2 linked regions of the Symmachiella macrocystis genome follow. The protein of the gene in region 1 binds, or shares a complex with, the protein of each later gene. Links are inferred from orthologs where the notes say so. Each region holds a gene or a part of one and is shown on either strand. Other genes may lie near its edges.

Evidence for each region.
Region 2: the proteins of hisF (region 1) and hisH are in contact, whole or in part, in a crystal structure (PDB 6RU0), measured with the Thermotoga maritima proteins. The link is inferred for Symmachiella macrocystis from one-to-one orthologs. Residues at the interface, in WP_004080486.1 of Thermotoga maritima: Met1, Leu2, Ala3, Arg5, Ser40, Glu41, Asp45, Glu46, Ala70, Glu71, Ile73, Asp74, Ile75, Pro76, Phe77, Asp98, Lys99, Ser122, Gln123, Glu161, Thr195, Leu196, Asn247, Arg249, Glu251; in WP_004080484.1 of Thermotoga maritima: Asn15, Arg18, Arg22, Arg117, Leu118, Pro119, His120, Met121, Gly122, Trp123, Asn124, Asn134, Gly135, Tyr136, Tyr138, Val140, Tyr158, Glu180, Lys181, Ser182, Ser183, Lys184, Ile185.

The regions. Positions count from the first base shown.
Region 1 is NZ_SJPP01000001.1:574,865-586,682, forward strand. What follows is about bases 4,146-7,051. They hold hisF (imidazole glycerol phosphate synthase subunit HisF), read right to left. Parts: upstream 6,039-7,051; coding sequence 5,253-6,038; downstream 4,146-5,252. Other genes in these bases: CA54_RS02260 (type IV pilus twitching motility protein PilT), read right to left, coding at 4,146-5,015; CA54_RS02270 (TolB family protein), read right to left, coding at 6,166-7,051. Outside these bases: CA54_RS02245 (type 1 glutamine amidotransferase), read left to right, coding at 421-1,158; CA54_RS02250 (CvpA family protein), read right to left, coding at 1,177-1,890; CA54_RS02255 (GspE/PulE family protein), read right to left, coding at 1,967-3,805; more of CA54_RS02260, read right to left, coding at 3,891-4,145; more of CA54_RS02270, read right to left, coding at 7,052-8,520; CA54_RS02275 (hypothetical protein), read right to left, coding at 8,821-9,438; CA54_RS02280 (DNA-3-methyladenine glycosylase family protein), read right to left, coding at 9,841-10,494; CA54_RS02285 (hypothetical protein), read left to right, coding at 10,660-11,157; CA54_RS02290 (adenosylmethionine--8-amino-7-oxononanoate transaminase), read right to left, coding at 11,229-11,818.
Region 2 is NZ_SJPP01000003.1:339,294-350,946, reverse strand. Bases 3,397-6,137 are described here. They hold hisH (imidazole glycerol phosphate synthase subunit HisH), read left to right. Parts: upstream 3,397-4,334; coding sequence 4,335-4,940; downstream 4,941-6,137. Other genes in these bases: CA54_RS24780 (DUF4291 domain-containing protein), read right to left, coding at 5,934-6,137; hisA (1-(5-phosphoribosyl)-5-[(5-phosphoribosylamino)methylideneamino]imidazole-4-carboxamide isomerase), read left to right, coding at 5,000-5,740; CA54_RS24795 (DUF1571 domain-containing protein), read left to right, coding at 3,397-4,102. Outside these bases: CA54_RS24810 (hypothetical protein), read right to left, coding at 1-570; CA54_RS24805 (alpha/beta hydrolase), read left to right, coding at 758-1,612; CA54_RS24800 (YdjY domain-containing protein), read left to right, coding at 1,712-2,692; more of CA54_RS24795, read left to right, coding at 3,092-3,396; more of CA54_RS24780, read right to left, coding at 6,138-6,545; CA54_RS24775 (ABC transporter permease), read right to left, coding at 6,811-10,329; CA54_RS24770 (ABC transporter ATP-binding protein), read right to left, coding at 10,363-11,058; tRNA (adenosine(37)-N6)-threonylcarbamoyltransferase complex dimerization subunit type 1 TsaB, read left to right, coding at 11,239-11,653. UniProt on the Escherichia coli protein: IGPS catalyzes the conversion of PRFAR and glutamine to IGP, AICAR and glutamate. The HisH subunit catalyzes the hydrolysis of glutamine to glutamate and ammonia as part of the synthesis of IGP and AICAR.

The sequences.
Region 1 (11,818 bases):
TCAATTAGGTTTGTGCCTGTGGGACCCGAGAAACACAAAAACCCCAACGAACCCCTTCGGTCCCGTGTCTTAGGGGCCTATGGGGTTCGTTGGGGTCGATTTGTAGAGTGCCGAAGGTGGGACTTGAACCCACACGAGGTTTACCCTCACTGGATTTTGAATCCAGCGCGTCTGCCAATTCCGCCACTTCGGCTGGGCGTGTTCCTAATATATGGCCTTTGACTTGATCGTCAAGTCAGCGAACCGGTTGGCGGACCTGGTTTTGGGCAACGCGACATCCGAGAGGACCGATTGTTCCGATTTCGCATCCGCCCTGCCCCTCGCGCAGCCCTGGACCGGTTGAACAACTGGGCGGGGCCTTCTAAGCTGGGCGCTTCATTTATCAAGCTATGTCGCCCCAATCCACTGACTGATCGCTCCATGAACCTTGCCGAAAACCTTCGCTATTTGTTGCTCCAGGTCCGGAATGCGAATGATCCGATGCAGACCCACGAAGTCGAAAGTTTTTCGCGGGTCCTGGGGGTCTCAACGGAACGGATTGCTGTCCACGACATGCTCAACAGCCTTCCGTCGCGTCAAAACACCGAGCAAGCGGATATTTGCCTGTTGGGGGGCAGCGGGCATTATTCGGCCGCTGGCGAAGGGGAATGGCTGATGCGGGCCTTGGATTATCTCCGCCAATTGCATGCAGCGGGCAAGCCGACCTTTGCCTCCTGCTGGGGATTTCAGGCCATGGCTCGCGCCATGGGAGGAGAAGTGGTCAAGGACATGGAACGGGCCGAGGTCGGAACGCACACGCTGACGTTGACCGAAGCGGGCCGGGCTGATCCGATTTTTGGTCCTCTGGGGGAAACGTTCTTTGGACAGATGGGGCATGAGGATTGCGTGACGCGCTTACCAGCAAACGCCGTGCTGCTAGCCTCATCCAGGCGGGTGAAGAACCAGGCATACTGTTTTGCGGATGCGCCGATTTATTGCACGCAGTTTCACCCGGAACTGAATCGCAACGATCTGTTAGCTCGCGTCAAAATCTATCCGGAATACGTCGAACGGATCGAAAACATTCCGCCGGAACACTTCGGCGAATTGTGCCGCGACACACTGGAAACCGAACAACTGCTGCCACGATTTGTCGAGCATGTTTTTGGCGGTGGGTGAACTCCCCGGCGCGGTTGATTACATCCCGGTGCCGCGCTTGGGGGGGCCGCTACTGCTTCCTCCCCCGCTTGAGCCGCCGCCGGCGCTCAGAGTGTTGCCCGATGAACTGCTAGACGATGCGCCGGAGATCAGTTCGCGGCGGGTGGCGTAGCGGATCGGAAACGCGGCCCACAGGGTATCGCTGGGACGTCCGGGACGGCGAAATTCCAGGCCGTCGAACACGCGACGGCGACCTGCGACGCTATTGTTCAATGCGTGCTCGGAGACATATTGCGTAAAACCCAGCCATTGACGGTCGGGAGCCACCATATTGAGTAGGTTTTTTCGCTCTGGTTTGAATCCGGCAAACTCCCGGGGCAACGGTGCTGTGTGCAAGGCAGTCAGCAGAAAGGCCATTGTCGTATAACCGGTGATCACGGCGAAGCCCCACCGCCCCGCTTGATAGACCGGCGCGGGAAGTTCGATATCGATGGGCGCAATCCATTCGGTGGCAACGCGCAGCAGCGAAACAAATCCGGTAAACAGCAGACACAGCGCCACGATATCGGCATAACCGGCCGGCAGCATACCATCCAGACCGATGGCCAGCGGTTCGAAAAAGTTCATCGCCAGCAGCCCGGCAAAGACGACGGACAGCAGGATGATGCCGGCGCCCCAGGCGCCTTCGCTGGCGACGCACCAGGTGACGATGCCGAAGACCAATAACAGTAGTCCGTTGAACAACAATTCCATGACGATTGGTCAGCCTGTTGGGGCGATAGTAACGCAGCCCGCCGCGAGCGACGACAGCTACGCGTGGATGTAATAACTATTTGATGACGCGCAACAATTCTTGCATCGATGTTGCACCATGCACCACCAGCCGCAATCCTTCTTCCTGCATGTAGAGTATCCCCTCTTTGCGCGCTTCGGCTTTGATGGCGGACATCGAAGGATTTTCGCGAATCATGTCTCGGATGCGATCAGTGATCACCAACAATTCGAACACCCCAATCCGGCCACGGAATCCTAAGCCGTTGCACGAAGGACATTCGTATTGCGGATTTGTGGGGGGGCGATAAAAGGCTTCGATTTTATCAGGGGCCAGGTTTGCTTTTTTGAGCAATTCTGAACTGGGCTTATAGGCTTCCTTGCAGTCAGGGCATAACTTCCGTACGAGACGTTGGCCCAGGATGGCTGTGATTGATGTGGAGACGACGAACGGCTCTACCCCCAAATCCAGCAGACGGAACAACGCGGTGAAGGTATCGTTGGCATGAATGGTGGAAAAAACCATGTGCCCGGTATTGGCTGCTTGGCAGGCGATTTTCGCCGTTTCGCCATCGCGGATTTCCCCCACCATCAGTACGTCGGGGTCTTGCCTGAGGATGCTCCGCAAGGACGTCGCGAAGTTTTGTCCCGATTTACTGTTAATCTCAATCTGTGAGACGTTTTCCAAGCGGTATTCCACCGGGTCCTCGACGGTGATGATGTTTCGCTGATAGGAATCGATCTCGTTCAGGGCGGCGAACAGTGTGGTCGACTTCCCTGCTCCAGTGGGACCGCAACTCAGCAGCAATCCGTGTGGTTGATGAATGATATTCGCGAGTTTTTTTTGGACCTGTTTGCGCAGTCCCAGATGAGCCAGTTGACTGACGGAGTTGGCTTGATCGAGAATCCGCAAACTGAGTTTTTCGCCGGCTTGCGTGCCTTGCGTTGCCACACGAAAGTCGATTTGCCGGCCTTCCAAATCGGCGGAAAAACTACCATCTTGCGGGCGACGGCGTTCTGTGATATCCATGGCCCCCAACACCTTGAAGATGTTGATCACGGCATCGCCCACCGCGCGATCGAACGGTTCAGCGGGATACATGACCCCATCGACGCGATACCGAGTAGCGACCTGATCTTTCATCGGTTCCAGGTGAATATCGGTCGAGCGGCGCAAGATGGCGTCGTAGACCAACTCTTTGGCAGCCAAATAACCTTTGGAGTTTTCGACCTGCCGCGAACGACCTTCGTCTCCCCCCAACCCGGACACCGATTTGCCTATGAATTCAATCGGCGGGCCGATCGATTCTTCGCGGGTGTTGCGGCTGCCCATGTCGATGCCGAGCCGCCCCAATTGCCGGCGTACCACCTTTTCAATGTGGCGGGGCGTCATCACTTTTGAGTTTTCCGGAACACGGTCGTTGCGTTCGCGGATGTATAACCCCAACGGAACCGCATACAACAGCGACATCGCCAAAAAACCGATACCAAAATGTGGTAGCACTAAGACCAATAAAAAGGCCGCCACGCCGGATAATAGCGCGATTGCATTCCACTGCGCGGCATCCAGTTTCAATCCGCGGCTGTCTTGGTCGATCCAATAGGTCGACCAGACCCAGAGAATCAAGAGTCCCACAATCGGAATCAGCCGCAACAGGTTGAGGTATCCCCCGACCTCCGGGCGAATGGGATTATTGCCACGATAAAACCGTCGGCCAGGAACAACCGGATAGGAAGCGGGTCCGGTCAATTTGGTCGGTGTGGGCGACTGGGCAACGACGGGTGCTATGGGGAGCGTCGCAATGACCGAATCGGCAGGCTCAGCCTGGGCAACCGCAGGGAGGCTGGCCCACATCCCCAAGCAGATGAGACAGCTAACGAAAAGAGATTTGAACACGATGGCTCCCGCGATAGGTTGGCGACGAATCCTGCGCATAGATATGAGAGGCGACCGTGGACCGCCCACCGTGAAGTGACGAATCTTACAAAATCCCCCGCGATTTGACTTCGATGCCTTTGAGGATCATCTTCAATTGTTCCACGTTGGGCGAGACTTCAAAGGCGGTGGCACGGCTGATGAATTCATGGTCGATGAAATATTTCAAACTGTCGTTGAAGGTCTGCATGCCTTCTTGGCGGCCGATGATGATGGCATCGGGCAGCTTTTCGTCCATCTCTTCGATCACCAATTTGCGGATCGTGGGATTCATGGTCATGATTTCCACAATCGGGACCCGCTTGGGATTGTCGCGAATTGTCGGCAACAACTTCTGAGCGACGATCGCGTTGAGGTTGAACCCCATACTACTACGCAATGCCGTGTGCATGTCTTGTGGAAACAGGTCCAAAATCCGACCGATGGTACTGGGAGCGGTCGAGGCGTGGATGGTTCCAAAGACCAAGTGTCCGGTTTCGGCCGCGTGCATGGCGGTCGAGAATGTTTCCTTGTCCCGCATTTCGCCCACCAGCATGATGTCCGGGTCTTGCCGGACGGCATGTTTCATGGCGATCTCGAAGTCCTTAACGTCGATCCCCACTTCGCGCTGATTGATCAAACTTTTATTTTCCGTATACACAAATTCGATCGGGTCTTCGATCGTCAAAATGTGTTTGCGTTTCCGCTCGTTGATCCAGTCCAACATCGAGGCGATCGTCGTACTTTTACCACTACCCGTCACACCAGCCAGCAGCACCATGCCTTGGTCGAATTGACACAGCGATTCCATAATTGGGGGCAGGTTCAAGCCCTCAAAGTTGGGAATGAACCGCTCGACTTTCCGAGAGACCATGCCTACATGACCCATTTGGATAAACAGGTTCACACGAAAACGCCAGTCTTCACCTTCGTATTCCACGATATGGGCAAAGTCCGCACCGCCATCGACGTCGAAAATCCGCTTTGCCCGATCGTCCATCATGGCGAAGCAGAGTTGCTCCATTTTTTCTTTCGTCAGAATGTCCATCTGCAATTCGCGGAGCGTTCCCTTGATCCGCAAGATCGGCGGCTTGCCCACCTTGAGGTGCAAGTCCGACCCCTCAAATTTGATCAACTGACGAAAAAGCTTATTGACCTCTAAATCGCCGGCGGGACCGGTGACTGAAGGCATTTCCGGATCTGACGAGTCTGTGGTAGCTTCAGTAGCGGTCGCCATCAACTTTGCTCCGAATCAACTGCGAAATCACTCAAGACACAATACCCGCCGCACTTACGCCCGCGAAACAGGCGGAGCACACTGGGTCTTCTTATTCTAACGTGCACAAGCGGCGATTCGCTAGCGCCAATTCGCAAGGAGCACGATTTCTCGCCGACGCGCATCCTTCCCCGCGCGGCTCATGACACGATTCTAACCCGGCAAAACCGGATTGGGCCGCACAATAACACCACGTTCGGCCAAATAGGCCTTGGTTTCCGGAATCGAATATTCCCCATAATGAAAGATACTGGCCGCCAAAGCTGCATCCGCTTTCCCGTCGGTCACCGCTCGATAAAGATGTTCAGGACAACCCGCTCCGCCGCTGGCAACAATCGGAATCTTCACCGCTTCAGCCACGGCGCGGGTGATCGGCAAGTCGTAGCCATCTTTGGTTCCGTCGGCATCCATCGACGTCAACACGATTTCCCCCGCCCCAAGCGCCTCGACTTCACGTGTCCATTCGACCGCCTGCAAGCCGGTCGGTACACGTCCGCCGTTGATGAACACTTCCCAAAACTCCTCACCCTCCCGATCGACTCGCTTGGGATCAATGTTCACCACAATGCACTGGCTGCCGAATCGCCGAGCTGCTTGACGAATGAATTCCGGATCTTTGACCGCCATGGAATTGATCGAAACTTTATCACACCCCGCATTGAGCAGCGTGCGAATGTCATCCAAATTGCGAATCCCACCGCCTACCGTCAACGGCATGAAAATCACCTCCGCCGTCCGCTGCACGATGTCGACCAGAATATCGCGTTCCTCATGGCTGGCGGTGATATCCAAAAACACCAACTCATCGGCCCCTTCTTCTTCATACCGCGCCGCCACCGCAACAGGATCGCCCGCATCGCGCAGATTGACAAAGTTGGTCCCTTTGACCACACGTCCACCATGCACGTCGAGACAGGGAATAATCCGTTTGGCCAGCATAGCGTCACCGTGAAGTCATCGAGAAAGGTATAAAGTGATTCTGATAGCTCAATCTAAACCACCCGGACCAACCCGTCAATCACCCGCGCCCACGACTAAAGGCAAGTTTCCGGCAGCCCGACTCAACCTACGGGGTTTGTCTGGCGATCCCTTCACGGAACTCGCGCACGAGTTCTTGAACCCCGCCCGCAGGGAGCAATTGGTCCCGTTGGGGATTCTTCGCAAGCTCCTGTTCGATACGCATCTGTTCCGCGGGGCGGTCCAATCGTTGATAGGCCGCATGCAGAAATAAGTTGCACCCCAATTTCGCCGTATCGTGATCAGACTGTTCGCGAAGCGCTTCCCATTGGGGGACGAGCGCGCTCAACTGTTCAGCGGTCAGTCCTGCGACAAACTCTGTGGAGAACATCGGCACCAGCGATGTCACCGCGAGATGCTCCGGCAGTAGCATCAGAGCACGGTCTTCGGCCGCAGGTCCATACTGTTCAAAATGGAACGTCTGTTTGACCAACGGAGCTAAGGTGTTTGTGGCAAAGTCAGCATACTCCGCCGTCTTTTGACGCACCAACAAGATTTGCGACAGCACAATCGCATCGGCCAGCCCGGCATTTTTGTGAGGTGCGGTTTCCAGGGCGGCGCGGAAAAACGTTTCGGCCTCAGCAGCGGCCTCTAGACTCAAGAAGACTTCGGCGATGTACAAATTGCGTAGCAAACGCGGCATCGACGTCTGTGTGTCCAACCACTGATTCTGATCCGCCACCAATTGCTGCTCTTCGGGCGTTGCTGTTTCAGGGATTTCCGCAGGGGGCGGGAAAAACGTGCGTTCGAACTCAGCCAACTTCGCTGCCGCCTCCTCGGTGCGGCCCAATTTATCGAGACAGTAGTAATGAAAGAACGCAAAATTCTGTTGTCCAACAAATGGCTGAAACATCGACTCCGATTCGGGAGGAATTTCAGGAGGAAGTTCCGCCGCCGCTTGTTCATACCATTCCAGCGCCGCATCATAATCTTTCTGCAACAGATGGTAATGTCCCACCTGTGCTTTCTCAGCAGCATTGACCGTCATCCACTCGATGTCACCCGTTTCGACATCAAAAATCGCCGCCGGATCGCCCTGCTGTAGCCCCCACCTGAGAAACTCCGTGAGCAATGAGCGATAGGTTGGTGTGTACGTGAACCACACCGAAAGTTTCTCTTCGGTCGGCGACCAATGCGGAAACGTGACCCGCATGCCGGAAAAGACCGCATCGCCTATTGCGCTTCCATTCCCGGGAGCAACATAGATTACGTCGCGCGCCAACGGCTGCGGGAAAAATGCCATCGCCCAATAACTGTCACCCAGCGTGCGTGAGAATGCTTCTGGAGCAACATAGGCCAATTGATCCCCCGTTGCGTTCCACCCGGCAAATTTTCGCACCGGGCGAACGTTGATCGGTATGGATCGCGTGCCGTCCAACGCGACGAACTGCAACAAGGGCGATTGCTCACCAGCCACGATTCCCATTCGCTTGCCATCGGGCGCCCAATGCAATTGTGCCAGTTGTTTGGAGTCGGTCAGAAGGGGACGCACCTCACGCGACTCGGCGTTGCCGACATACAGCACATACTCCGTTTGGTTTTCGGCCGGCGTCGATGCGGTGATAAACGCGAAGTGCGCTGCTTGCCGGGACCAAGCTGGGCGAGCGGCGCGGAGCTTTTCAATCGAGACCAACCCATTTTGCCCCCGGCCAATAGCAGTCTGCGGCACGCGCCACCAATTCGCGCCGTCGGTTTCACTGATCCACATCCCATGCCGCGATGGCGGTTCTTTATTCGCCGCCGCCAGACAGACAAGATATTTCCCATCAGGCGAATAATCAAAAATGACCGCGGAAGCTGCATGCGGAAAGACGCGCCGCGACGCGCGGGAATCGATGTCGAATTCATAGACTCCGTGATGATGTTCATCGACCTGTTTGACGTACAACACCTTCTGCCCGCCGGGATGCCAACGGACCGCCAAGTTTGCGGCCACGTATCCCGTGTGCAGGCAATCGGCCTCGAACAAGGCCACCGGTTTTGAGGTGTCCGCATCGGCAGTTTCCGTGCGCAACCAACAGGTGTATCGGATCGGCTGTTTTAGAAACGCGCGACCTTCAGGCGCGATGTCCCAGGGAATGGCTGCGGCCGGACCGGGAGGCGGCGCGTCGGGGTCGATTTGCCGCGCGACGGCTGTCGTGAACAACATCCGCTTATTGTCGGGCGCCCACAGCGGCGTACTGGTTGCGAGCGTGTATTCGTCTGGCTGGAAGACTTTCTCCAACGCACCGGTTTGCGAGTTGGTGACAAACACCCCCTCAGCTCCATGTTGGAAACCGGCCGCCTTTCCGTTGTCGGAAAACGTGATCGTGCGGTCTTCCCGCACTTGCTCGCTGCAGCCTCCCATTAAAAAGGGGAGTACCAACCAACCGGTCAACGTGAGCAAGGAAAGGTGTCGGCGCATGATGATCCCTTTGAGGCATTGGGGCCGTCGGCCCAGAAGGGGCCGGATGTCATCCACGCTTTATAAGATCCACCGACAAGCCGTTTTATTCCCCAGATTTTTCGAGAATGCAAAGTATTCGTAGGTTACCCAACTCGAAATGTCCTGCATTGGTCAGAGACGTCAGGGGGGGCTGGGGACGGGCGAAGTCCCCCCCCAGTTTACTACAACCAGTTTCAAAACTGTTTCCGGTTCAAAACTGGTTCCGGTAGTGAACAGTTAGCGATTTTGCAACTGATTCTAGAACGAGAAGCACCACCTCTATTCCGTGGATTCATCCACCGGTCTCAGAGAGAGAACGCATTGACTCATTAATTCAATCTGCTCGCGCGTACATTTTTCGTCTTCTGAATTATTGAAAAGAAAGTCTTTGTCACCGATGGAGACAACAGCAATGAGTTCATAAACAGCATCTTGGGGGGCGGGGGTTCCTTCTTGTGAATGATAAATCACAACCTGGTCGTCGATGACCTCCACGGTACTAACGATGTCAGTGTACTTATTCTGAGCATATTCGCGAATATTCTCGATTGTATCCAACAGCGGCATCGTATTCCGCATCGTGAGTATAAAAAAGGAGCCATTGTAGAAATTGATTTCTCGGGATTTGCCGCTCGTGTCTCCTAGGCCATTTGGGTCCATAATCCAATCCATTTTGGTCCCCTTTGGCACATCAATCAACGCTGGAACACCGGTTTCTGAGAGATCCAAGGTGACGAGTTCTATGCCTTGATCTTCATGGTTGTTGGCCGGCTCACCAACAGCGTCAACTTCCAAGTCGCCCTCTTCTGGTTCCGCTGAATTCTTATTACAGCCACCCATGGTGACGAGAATAATGAGGAGTAGAATGCGAAAAACAGGTGATTCTGGAATGATCATCAATCAGCTCCGACAAGTCTGGTGTGGATGCGTTAATCGCGAGCGCTCTGAGGATTGGTAGCCCCCTAGCTCGGAAATGATAATTTCAACGATAATCGGGAGAGCCTGTTTTCTCAACCCGCCAGTCGACGAAATGGCGGCATGATTTTTAGTTCACATCATTCTAAAACTAGTTGCAAAACCACTACTCAGTGTTCACTGAAAAAAGATTTCGGATAATCCCAAGGCTCGATGGTAAAGGCGTTTTTCAAGCATTTAAGTCGCATCCCAAAAATATTTACTGTTTGAAATGGTTTTGAAACTACTTGTAAGTGCAAGAATCTCAAACGAACTGGGGGGCGAGCGAATGCTCGTCCCCAGCCAGCCTGAGCCTGACAGCTATCGTTAGTCTGTGCACTACGACTAGCAGGGAAAAATATCCGGCCCGTCCGCTGCGCCTGTCTTGAGGTCGTGACTCCGCCACAAGTACCAGCTGGCAATCGTCGCATGCGGTCGCCAGGGGGCGGAGAGTTCTTCGCTGGTCGTGCGGTCGGGTAAATCTTCCAGACGGTACAGGCTTTTCATTGCATTGCGAATTCCTAGATCGCCGTGCGGAAAGACATCCGGCCGGCCCAGGCAGAACATCAAAAACATCTGCGACGTCCAGACGCCAATTCCCTTGACCTGTACCAATTCGGCAATCACCTCGTCATCGCTCATCCGCCCCACGGTCCGCAGTCGCACGGTACCGTCCAACACCTTGGCCGCCAAATCGTGCAAGTACATCGCCTTCTGCGGCGAAATCCCCGCCGTCCGCATTTCAGCGGGCGAAAGCCGCGCCACCTTTTCCGCTGTGGTGGTCCCCGGACCGACAAGTTGATCAAACCGCCGACGAATACTCCGCGCCGCCATGGTCGAAATCTGCTGCGCAATGATCGAACGCACCAGCATCTGAAACCGCTGCGGCCGCAACTTCAACACCGGCGGCCCAACCGCATCGATCAACGAACGCATCACCGGATCGGACCGACGCAGATGCCGGCGCGCTTGCTTCAATTGGGGTTCAGGGAATGACATGGCATTTCAATCATGTTGAGAGACGACCGATGCGGGCGATCTGTTAGGTGTCGGCGAATTCACCGCTAAATTCAAAATGGTCTTTCCCAGACGCCTTGGTACACTTATTCATGACAATCCTGGCACCGACTTTTTTATTGACCTCTTCGGGTATATTGACTGATTATGAATAAACGATATGAAACTCTAAAGATCGACCTAAAATATCCATCTAAGCGAGCGACTTCTGTCATCGCCAAAATGTGGCGACGCTTTTATGCCAGAATCGACGATCCTGCAATCGACCGGGCAATTTGGATGTGCAATCGGTGTCCAGCATGGATTGGTGTGAAGCCCGGGAGTCCTGACGACGACCCATATGATTGCACAAAGTTTGTAATATCGGTCATGATACCTGAGCTTAACGCAATCTCTTATGCTATTTGGGACCAAGATCTTCCTGAAGAGGAGATTATGGCTGAGTCGGATTCATTGTTTAAGGAGAGTTATGCATGGCTCAGATCGGGGATATATGCAAGCTGGAATCAGGTAAACATACAAAAACTGCACGCTAAAAAAGTGTCTGGAAAATTCGCAGTTTATACGTCCGAGGTGGGAGACGTTGAGACAGACAATTTTGCATTAATGGATTGGCTTTGTGGGGACAAGCTCACGCACATTTAACACTTGTTGTGCGCGGGTCTCCCGACCCCGCACAAGCCCAGACCGAAGGTCTCCCCCAACCCTCACCACCGTCACTCCCCAAGCTCCGACCACTGCGTAACAACTGCCACCATCGCCGCACACAACGTGCTTAAATCCTCCGGTGATATCACCAGCGACGGTGTGATATAAATCGCATCGCCGAACGGGCGGATCCAAACGCCCTCTTCCAAAAATCGCTCGCGCAGCCAACCGACGTGCCGCAGCTGGTCAACCTGAATCACCCCAATCGCGCCCTTCGCGCGGACATCAACCACGCCCGGCAACTCTCGACAGTCGGCCAATTGTTCAGCGATCGCTGTTTCAATCACCCGCGCTTGCTCAAGACGCGGCTCGCGCTCAAACAAATCCAACGACGCATGCGCCGCCGCACACGCTAACGGATTCGCCATGAATGTCGGACCATGCATCAGTGCATGCGCCGGATCATCGGAGAGAAACGCTTCGAACACACGGTCCGTCGCCGCCGTCGCCGCCATCGGCATTGTGCCACCGGTGAGCGCCTTGGACACACACATGATATCCGGCACGACGTCGGCCTGCTCGCACGCAAACATCGTCCCCGTCCGCGCGAAACCCGTCGCGATTTCGTCGGCGATCAACAACACATCATGCGCATCGC
Region 2 (11,653 bases), on another replicon or contig:
CGTCGTTTGGATTAACCCGCTCTCCCGCGCCGCACGAAAGGCCGTTTCATACACCCGGGCCGCCGCGGCGAATTTTTCCGCTTGCTGAAATTCATCGCCCTGTTTCAACAACGCCGTAATCGCATCGTTACGGAATTCGGCGTCCGCTATTTGCGTGGCGACAAAACGATCGCGAAAATTCGGGTCCAACCGGTCCAATAGCCCCAAGACCAAACGGCGCGAACGGCCTTGATGTCCAGCATCCTGCACGTAGTCGCGCAGTGAGTGTAGAGGGAACTGCGGCGAAGTTTTTTTCAACTCCCGCCGGGTCACCTGTTCGTAGATAGTGCGATACCAATTTGCAGCCAGGATGTTGTCGGTATCCATCGCTTCCAGCAGTTGCGGCAAGACTTCCATGCCGGAGTTAATGAGTTCTTGTGCCGCTTGCTTGGCCGCCGCCGAACCTTGACCGCCCGGTCCGCAGGCAGCGATTATTTGCAGATGGTCATCAATTTCATCTGCCTTCGCCTGAAGCGGTCCAGCAAAAATGAGCACCGCCGCGATCCAAGACACCACACATCGCCCAGTCATCGCAAAGCTTTCGGTTGGTTTTTTAGAAGGCCGTTTGGATCGCCACACATTGATTCCGGAAGGCCCATCGTACCGCAAGCCGTTTCGCCAACGCAAGAAACGCTTGCCCCACCGACGCGTCGCCGATACAAATAAAGCAAGAACTCCCCCACCGCATTGAACGCCTCCCCGAACCCGAGCGACCACTGTGCATCAACCGGCGATTGAATTCTTTACCGCTTCCGATGGATATCGCCTGCATTACCGCCGGTGGAGGGCGGCCCACGACAAGCCGCGGGGGACAATCGTCGCCTTGCACGGCATTCAAAGTCACTCCGGATGGTATTCCGCGTCCAGCCGCCAGCTGTGCGAGGCGGGTTATGACGTGCTCTTTATGGATCGCCGCGGATCGGGCTTAAACGAACGCAGCCGTGGCGATGCCCCGCATGCGGACCGGTTGTTGAACGACGTGGCGCAGTTCCTGCAGTGGGTTCGTTTTACCAATGAGCCTGGTGGACAGGCTCCCGTGATCTTGATGTCGGTCAGTTGGGGCGGGAAATTGGCTGCACTCACGGCAGCGCGGCGACCGGAGTTGCTCGACGGTTTGGCTTTGCTGTATCCCGGCATCCGCACCAAAATCCGCGCGACGGCTAGGCAAAACTTCAAACTGTCACTCGCCGATGTGGGAGGCGCGCAAAAAAAACGTGTGCCGATTCCGCTGCAGGATCCCAGTCTGTTCACCACTGATCCCGATTGGCAAACCTACATTTCTCGCGATCCGCTCACCTTGCGCGAAGTGACCGTGGGGTTTCTGCTGGTCAATCGACAAATGGATCGGCAATTGCTCGATGCGCCCGATTGCATCGTGTGTCCCTCGCTCCTGATGCTCGCCGGGCAAGACCGTATCATCGACAATCGCGCGACACGCGGCTATTTCCTGCGTTTCGCATCCCATCAACGCAAGCTGATTGAATATGCCGATGCGGCACATACTTTGGAGTTCGAGCCGAATCGTGACGAAGCGGTGCGGGACTTGTTGTACTGGATCGATACGATCAGCTAGTCGGCGATTCGCGGCGGATTGCCTATGGGCTACGGGCGAATGTGTGTTATGATTCTGTACGACAGTGCGCTCTGACATCAACTTCTACGAGGCCCAGCCATGCGAACATTTCCGCAAATTCTGCTTCTGCTTTTAGTAACCTGCGGAATATTGTCGACAGCCCGCGCCTCTGACAAACAGGCTGCTGAAAAACCGGCTACTAAGGAGAAAGCTGCCGATGCCTTGGTCAAATTGAATCCAGAAGGAACCGTTTTGCTGGACTTGAAAGGCAAACGCGTTTTGCTGAAGACCAAAATTGTGCAACGCGAAGCAGTGCTGGAGTTTTTCTGCTGTTTGTCTCAAACCATGGAACACGAATCGATCGTCTCCTTGGATTCCAAGGCGATGTTCATCCATGCCGCTTTGCTGCGAATTGGTGCCAAGCCGGGCAAGCCGGCGCAATTTGAACCGGAATACAAACCGCCCACCGGCCAAAAGATCGACATCTTTGTGCAATGGCGGGATAAAAAGAAAACACTGCATCGCGTTCGCGCACAAGATTGGGTGCAGCGCGTCACGCGGCGGTTCTATTCGGTGCCGATGGAAAAATTGCCGAATGATCTGAAAATCCCCGCCGAATCGGAATTGCGCTACGACAAATTCGCCAAGGAATTGCTGTGGTTCGGTCCCATGACAGTGGAACAAAAAAAACGCCTGCTCGCTTGGAGCAAGGATGCGGCCTATAAAAAGGGAATTGAGAAATTTTTTGACGACAGCCAACCGCGCAAAATGAAGGCCGATTGGATCTTTGCCGGCAGTCAATTCGTGCGCGACGAACCGGGGGGACCGGAATACTATTTGGCCGAATCGGGACAGATTATCAGCGTCGCCAATTTTTCCTCCTCGGTCATCGACGTGGCCATGAAGAGCACCGATTCTGAGGCGAACCTGCTTTTCGAGGCGGCGACCGATCAGATCCCTCCTCTCGGCACCGAAGTCACCGTCGAGTTGATTCCGCAATTCAAACCGGTCAAAGGTAAAGCGACGAAAAAACCGGCCGCAGCACCGGGAAAGTTGCCGGCAAAATCATCGAGCAAATGACTGCAACGCGCGTCGGCAACGAATTGAGAGACCGTTGTTCGACGAGCCAAGCTGCGGGGACTTTACCGAACGGGGAATCTTCGAGGGTGAATCTAGTTAGTGTTGATTCACGCCTTGTACTACGCCGATGTAAAATCATGCCTCGCTGCATCGCTGTGTTCCGAAGAATAAACACCCGACTTTATTCATTCACACGGCAAGACGCCTGCGGCGATTCACACTGACGGCCTCCGTTTTGAGACGGCGGTCGTCCGGCACGACCATTTTTACGGCGTGCTCAACCGTTCTCGCTGAATGTAATGTAATGTAATGCGATCTCGCGCGAAAAGATAGATTTTCCGGGCCGCGCGATGATCGATCAATACGTTGCGGTGTCTCGCATTCGAGGACTTGACTCGTATGACGCGAAAGCCACGCCACCACGCCCTCCCTGCGGGCGCGACACGTCCCAATTTTTTGGCCGTGCTGATCACCTGCTCCGCCATTGGAGTTCTGGTTCTCAATTTTCAATTGGAACCGGCCCGCGCCGTTTCCCGCAACACGTTGAAACGGCCAGTGATCTCACAAATCGCGCCGCGTGCCGCATCACCGGATGTAGCCAGCGATGCCACAGCCGAAAACGGCGGTACTACCGACGAACAAGATAAAAGTTCGGCGATGCTCGGTGCGGTCTGCCGCGGTCGAGTCGCCTTGTTGCTCAATATCGCGCTGTTGGAAGACGGCATTCGCATGTTGGAAAAGCATCCCGGTTATTCGGCGAACTTTCACAAACAGGAATGGTTGGACGAAGCCGAAGAACTCACCGAATTGCAGACCATCGAAATCAAGAACCGTCACCAACCGTTTAGCGTCTATATGCATTGGCTCAATGGCGACGCCGGTCGCGAAGTATTGTTTGTCGAAGGCCAACACGGCAACAAAATGGTTGTACACGCCGGCGGCAACGGGCTGAAAAGCAAACTCACTTTGTCCATTGCCCCCGACAGTTCCATCGCCATGGGCGAATCCCGCCATCCGATCACCCAAGCCGGTCTGCTGAACCTCGCAAAAACCATGGCCCAGTTTCGCCGCCGAGATTTGGCACACGGCGACAGCGTCGAATGCTGTATGGGGCAAGAACAACTGTTCAACGAACGCCCTTGTTACAGTTTCACGCTTAACTTCCAAGACGAAGAGGTCGAAGCGGACTACCGGAAATCGGTTGTTCTCATCGACAAGGAATGGTCCATCCCCGTGCTCGTCCAAAACTTTGGATGGTACGACACCGAAGATGAAGAGATGGCCAAACTGACTCCGGAACAGTTGGACGAAGAAACCTTCTTAGAATACTACGCCTTTTCAAACATCGATTTCGATACCGAATTGCGGAGCGATGATTTCGAAAAGGACAGCCCCAAGTACCGCTTCTAAGACGAGCGGTGAACCTTGGTTCGCCGTTTGCTGTCCCTCCCATGGAATTCGGTCGATATTCCGGTTGGCGGGCCCTCACCCCCGACTCCTCTCTCCCCGAGGGGAGGATATTTGGAAAACGGCGAGTTTAAGCTCGCCGTTTTTTCGTAGGTCATTCCGTTCGATTTGCTTTCTCAATTCACACCTCGCCCGTTCACTCGCCTTGCTGTTCGCATTCCGCTAAAATCCTGACATGATTACCATCGTTGATTACGGAATGGGCAACCTACGGAGCGTGCAAAAGGCGTGTGAGCGCGTGGGGATTGACGCGCGCGTCTCATCGGACCGCGGCGAAATTGCTACGGCGGAAAAACTAATTCTGCCGGGAGTCGGCGCCTTTCGCGATGCCATCGCAGAACTACACAAACAGGAATTGGTCCAGCCGATTCTGGCCCACATTGCCGCCGACCGGCCTTTTCTGGGGATTTGCCTGGGACTGCAGATGCTGCTTGAGATCAGCCACGAAGATGGCCGTTACGACGGATTGGCTGTCATCCCCGGCGAAGTGGTCCGCTTTCCCGATTTCGAGGAACTCAAGGTGCCCCACATGGGGTGGAATCGGCTGAAGGTCTCCGGCGAGCAACCGCTGTTGGCGGGGATTCCCGACGATGCCTATTTCTACTTCGTGCACAGCTACTACGTCGCCCCGCAGGACCAATCGGTCGTGGCCGCCACGAGCGACTACGGAATCGACTTTGTCTCAATGATCGCGCGAGGCAATATGTTCGCCACGCAATTCCACCCCGAGAAAAGTCAAAAGGTCGGATTGCGACTGCTGAAAAATTTCGCCGAACTCTAAACGCCCGCATGGCGGCTTTGGTTTGGTACTCCTCGACTTGCTATTGAAAATAACTGCTCATGGAATTGCTCCCCGCGATCGACCTGCGTGACGGAAAATGTGTCCGCCTGCGACAAGGTGATTACGACCAAGAAACGATCTTTGGCGATAATCCGGCTGAAATGGCTGCGCGCTGGGAAAGCGAAGGGGCCAGCCGTTTGCATCTGGTCGACTTGGACGGTGCCAAAGTCGGTCGCCCGGTGAACCTCGATGCTGTGCGGGGGATTGTCGAAGGGGTCAGTATTCCCTGCCAACTTGGCGGTGGTATTCGCGACGAAGCGTCGATTCAATTGTTGCTCGACGATGTCGGCATTCAACGGGTGATTGTTGGCACACAGGCGCTCAAGCACCCCGACTGGTTTCGCGAAATGGCGGAAAAATATCCCGGCCGTTTGATTCTAGGGGTCGATGCCCGCGACGGCATGGTCGCCACCGAAGGCTGGCTGGAAGTTTCCAAAACTTCGGCCATCGAGTTAACACAAAAATATGCCGGGTTGGACCTGGCTGCGGTGATTTACACCAACATCGCCAACGACGGCATGATGGCCGGTATTGATGACGGCACGCTGCGGGACTTTGCCGAATTAGCAAAAACCGGCATCCCCGTCATCGCCTCTGGCGGCGTGACGACACTCAAAGACATCGAAGCTTTGTTAGAAGTCGAGCGCCAACATCCCGGCGTAAACGGAGCAATCATCGGCCGCGCACTGTACGAGGGAACAATTCAACTCCCCGAAGCCGTGACGCTGGTCCAAAAATAAACTCCCCACAAACACAGGGGGTGGCAGCGATTGCGAAGCAATCGGTGTGCTGCAAGCACAAGAAGCCGCAATCCGACGTTCCCTGGTTTGTCGAACTTCCCTGTTAGATCACGCGGACATTGCGGCTTCTTGCGGGCTGCGCCCGCCCCGATAGCAGAGCTATCGCGGCCACCCGAGGAAGGGGGACTCCGCGTTAATCGTTGATTTGCATTCCAATGCGCGATTGGATGTCAGACGGTACTGAATACGGGAGTTCCACGGGAAGTGAAGATTGCACTGATGCGGCATCATTGTTAGCGACTGCGGTTTCGAGTCTGCGGGCCAAATCGGTGACATCACTGATGCGTTGAATCCATTCGTGGACGTATTTCTCAATGGCGGCCTCGGATAGCCCAATTTGAATCGACCGATGTTCCATTCGCTCCAGCCGGACATCGCGTTCCGGGTCCCACTGAATTCGGACGGGCGATTTCTCTTTGCGGCGCGACCATTGTTCTTCGGTTTCGTCGTGGGCAGCATCAAAATGGCTCAGGCAGCTATTGCGAAGCGCCCATTCAAATCCTTCTCGCGAAATATCAATCGCCAGAACGCGCTCCTGCCCCGGTTTTGTTCCCCAACCGCAACGGTACATCATCCACAGAAACGACGGTTTGATCCAAGTCATCCGCGACATCTTAAAGGGGGAAACGAACGTTTGGGCACGTAATGCCCGCGTCGCAATCTGCGGTGAATACGCTTGGTAGACACGTATTGTCTGGTCATCAAACTGTGCCCGAATTTGTCGCAATGGTGGTCCCGTATTCATTTGCCTCTTCCAACTATGTAAGGAGTGTCCGTCGAGAGATAAATCTCAACGGCGGAGTATGAACACGACACATAGAATTTCAAATAAGTTCACAGGGGGTGGCAGCGATTGCGAAGCAATCGGTGTGCTGCAAGCACAAGAAGCCGCAATTCGACGTTCCTTTGTTTGTCCAACTCCCCTATACGATCACGCGGACATTGCGGCTTCTTGCGGGCTGCGCCCGCCCCGATAGCGAAGCTATCGCGGCCACCCGAGGGGGTGTGCTTTATTCACCGCGCAGTGTTTCTAGAACGGGGGTTTGGACGGCTTTGCGGACGGCGAAGAGTGCGGCGAACATGCCGGCTAAGAAGATCGCCGCTAGGACTTCGGCTCCCATTCCCCAGGGGACGTCGGCTCCGGTTGTGAGCAGGTGTGGGAGCATGGCGGCTAGTGCTGAGAGCGTGCCGGCTGCCAGTCCCCAGACCAAGAGCAGGCCGTTTTCCCATAGCACCAGCCAGACGAGGCTCATGTTGCGAAATCCGACGGCACGCATCAGTGCCAATTCGTTCCGCCGTTCGAAAACATTCCGCAGCATCACTGTTGCCAAGCCAAAGGTACCCAGCAGTAGCCCTAGACCACCCAGTGCCAAAAACGTGGAGAGATACGTATTCTGCACGGCTAAAAAACTGGCTAAGCGGTCCGAGACAAATTGCGCGTCGAATCCACGACCGATTTTGGACTCCAATACTTTTTCCACGCCCTCAGCGACCTGGCGGTTTTCGGCGAGCGACTTGTTGTCGTCGTAGGCGACGTCGATCAGAAAATATTGCGAGCCTCCTTTTGCATGCGGAAACACACGATCGAAATTCGTTGCTGACATCAGCAATTGTCCCTGAAACACGCTGCCGTCGAACATGCCCATGATCTTGAGTTTCTTACCGCCCGGCACGTCGACCGTTTGACCGATGCCCTTGTGCAGACTGTACATGAGGGTATTCATGTCGCCCAACACGGGAATCGTGCCGTCCTCCTGCGGTTCGTCCAACAACTTCCACGGATTCTCGCCCGGCGTATCAGCAAACTTGAAGCGGCGTTGGCCATCGGGCGGATCGATCAATTGCCGGGGGACGCCGAGGATGGTCGGCAGGCGAGTTTGGAAGATGTTCAAACAACTCGCATCCTCACCGGGGCGGACACGGAATTGCGCGATGGAATGCACCGTCTTCAGCGCCGCTTTAGAAGCGTCATCGTCGAGGCCAAATTCCGCTCGCCCATCTTCGGAATTTAGATCGAACAGAATCGGTTGTGACGACTCGGCAACGAACGTATAGCCACCGTTGCCCGAGTCCTTATCGGGGCGTTCGACCGCCGGGTTGCGGTGTCCGGCGGCCACGGCGGCCACGACAAAAGTGGCCGAGGCGATTAACCCAGCAGTCAGCACGCTCCGCGAACGATTCCGCGCCGCATTCTGCCGGCTAAGCCGTCGCAATCCAGCCAGGCCTCGTCCCTGAATCGACGTCCGCGTGTCCGCAGCCAGTCGATAGGACAACAGCGCCAGCGATGCCACCAACAGCGAAATCCCCACCACGAAGAAGCAGACGATCGTCCAGGAGAATCCACCAAACGCTTCACTCTGCGGAACCAGCCCGGTCAGCACCCCCACGGTCAGTATGATCGACAGTCCAGCGCTGATTTTGAAGGTTTTCGAGAGTCGCGGCGCCGCAGTTGTAACCGGTTTTGATTTTTGAGCATCGCCAGAAAGCAGTCGCCGCACCGGAATCGCATTGATCCCCCGCATGGCCCACCAAACGGCGAGCATGGCGACGATCACCGAAATCGCCCAACCGATAATCAAGCTACCGGGGTGAATCGAGACCAGTAAAAAACGCGTCCCAATCGCGCCGATCCACCACGTCTTTAAGCCGTACACCATCAAATGCGCATAAGCAATCGCCAATCCCACCCCCAGCAGCCCCCCGATTGCAACAATCGCCAATCCTTCAGCCAGCAGCATGTTGCGGGTTTGTTTCGGAGTGAATCCCACCGCCAACAACAATCCGACACCCGTCGCACGTTGTTCGATCCCCAGTCGAAACAACAGCCCCACTAAGATGGTTGCGGAGAGAATGATGAAGAAACTAAAACCAATAAACAGCCCGCTGAAATCCGTCGTCCCGCTGGCGGCCATCAAGCCCAGCGCTTTGATCGGTTGAAACACCATGCCGATTTTGTCTGGCGATAATTTCTTGGGAAGCTCTCGCTCCCAACGCTCGCGCGCCGCTTGCAACGTTTCGCCGCCCCCCGGTACGAATCGAAACGACGTTAAATCGCCATAACGGCTGGTCCATAACTTCTGCGCGGTCTCTAACGTCACAAACGCCTTCGGCGTGCCGCGATATTCCGTCCAATAGCTATCATCACGCGAGGTGATGCGGCCCATGTCCATCTCGAACGGCTGTTCCCAATCGTCCATGGTGTCGACATCGGTGATCCCTTTAACCTCGGGCGTCAAACCCAGATCCGCCGCCGGTGAACCGTCGAGTTTCGTAATACCCCGCACCGTAAAGGTCCGCGTCTCGTCTCCCAATTCACCCTTCGATCCGGCCAAAAAGTACGCCAGTGTAATTTCATCGCCAACGCCGACCTGCAGATCCTCAGCCAGCCAGGAGTTGAGAATGATGTCGTTGTCACCCAAGGGCTGTTCTGGCGGTTCGCCAACAAACTCAAACGGTCCGAATGGTTTCTTGGCATCGCTGGTGAAAACATCGGCGTCTAATCCGGCGACGACGGAATACATCGAAAACGCATCGTCCGCCTTACCGGAGCGAAATTCATTGATCAAATAGACCAACACCGGTGAGGTCGTGTCCGCCTTCCCAGCCAATTCCTCCGCAGCATCGGCCACGGCGGTTTCTAAAATCAACCGTGAAGATTCGAGTGATAGATACGCGGGGGTTTTGTTCTCACGCACACGCAAATCCAAATCGGCCAACGTCAACACGTCACTGACGGCCGTATTGAGTTCGTCGGCGCCTTGTGGGACGCGGTCTGCGGCGGACTTGGCGGCGGCGAACAGGGCGTTGATGCGCGCGACGCGACCGTCGGGCAGACTCCGCGACCGCCGCCGCTGGTCCAAATCGAGCGTCTCCTGCAGCGTGTCGAGCGAGATGAATGCGTTGAGCGGTAACTGTTGGCTGGGGTGCAGTCCCAAACGACCGACGCCCGATTCTTGCGGGAGAATTGCCGAGACGGTCAGCACGATCTCGCGCACGTCGTCGTCGTTTTTACCCAACAAGGAATCACGCGGGACGGAACTGGGGATTTCGAGCGAGACCACCAATGTCTCGCCGACAGTCACGCCGAGCGCCGTAGCCAGATTGCTGCTCAGAACCAAGTCTTGATCCGTCGGCAACAGTGTATCGCCATGCTCGGTCAGATCCCACAGTCGCGTATCAATACCATACAGATTGACCTGTCCCGCGCGCCTTAAAAGTTGCGCATCACCGGTCCGCTCGGTTTCGAGGCTGGCCTGCATGACGATTGCCGGCGCGAGCGGCTGATACTTTTCACTGGTTTGCGCATCAAGCCGGTCGGCCAGTGATTCCTCAAAGAATCGTGGGCCGGTCAGGACATGATCGATTTGTCCCAGCCGGTCAAGCGTCATTTGCCGCAAGCTGTCTTTGACCGAATCGCCCACGACCAGCGCGCCGCCGATCACCGCCGTCGCTGCAGCGACCCCCAGCAACACAGCGAGATTCGTGCGCCAATAGTAAAACAGTGTGGAGACAACTAGTTTGCGTAGCATGATGAATTTCAGTCGAGCAAGCGGTTCTGCGCGTCAGGAAGCGTGGGCGGTCGTTTTGCGTTCGACGAGTTTTCCGTCGACCAATTCGCACCAACGGGGAAACCGCTCCGCCAATTCCGTGCTGTGCGTGACGATGATCAGCATCGTGTTTTGCTCTTCCCGAAGTTCCAACAATAGCGATCCGACCGCCGTCGCCGTTTGGCGGTCCAGGTTTCCAGTCGGTTCATCGGCCAGCAGTAACGATGGTTGATTGATCAGCGCCCGACAGACGGCAACACGTTGGCGTTCTCCGCCGGAGAGCTGCGCCGGTCGGTGCGTGAGACGCTCGCCCAGTCCGACCCGTTCGAGTAATTGCGTCGCGCGTTGTTCCTCGACTTTGCCAGTCCCCGCCCCGGCCAGCGTTGGCAAAAGCACGTTCTCCAACACCGAACATTGCGGCAATAGGTGATGGTCCTGGAAAATGAAGCCGATTTCATCATTGCGAAACTTCGCCAATGCGGCCGGCGTCATCGGCGCGGGATCGGTCTCCAGAATCGAGACGTTCCCGGACGTCGCATAATCCAGCGTGCCAATGATGTATAGCAGCGTACTTTTTCCTGACCCAGAAGGCCCGGTGATCGCGACAGCCTCGCCGCGTCTCATCTCCAGGTCGCTCCCCGAGAGCACCGATAGCTCCCCGGCGGGCGTTTCAAACGTCTTCGTCACTTGACGGGCAACAAGATCGCTCATAGGAATGTCTATTCCACTAATCAAAACAATATCAGCCAAGAAAACAATTCGGGATAGCCGGTGGGTTTTGCGCGGCAGCCCTAAGATGAAACGAACCTGCATCATACCGAATCGCAGCTGACATAACACCCGCCGCATTACCAACTGCCTACCGCCCACTGCCCTCTACCGACTGGTATCATGCTAACTCTCGGCCTCGAAACCTCACTGATCCCCGGTTCCATCGCACTGTGCGACGATGGGATCTGTTTGGAGGAACGTACGCTGCAGACCGATCGTCGGCATGCGGAGACTCTTATTCCGGAAATTCAAGGTCTGTTGGCTGAGCATGGATATCATTTACGCGATTGCCAGGCGGTTGCCGTCAGTGAGGGGCCTGGCAGTTTTACTGGTTTGCGAATTGGGGTGACCTGCGCAAAGACATTGGCCTATGCCACCGGCGCCAAATTGGCGGCAATCCCCACTTTAACCAGCGTCGCACACAATGTGGTCGACGATGTGCAGCGTCTGTTTGTGGTCAGCGATGCGCAGCGAAAGCAGTTGTTTTGTGCTGAGTTTGGTCGTGATGACAACGGGATTTGGGAACAGGTAACTG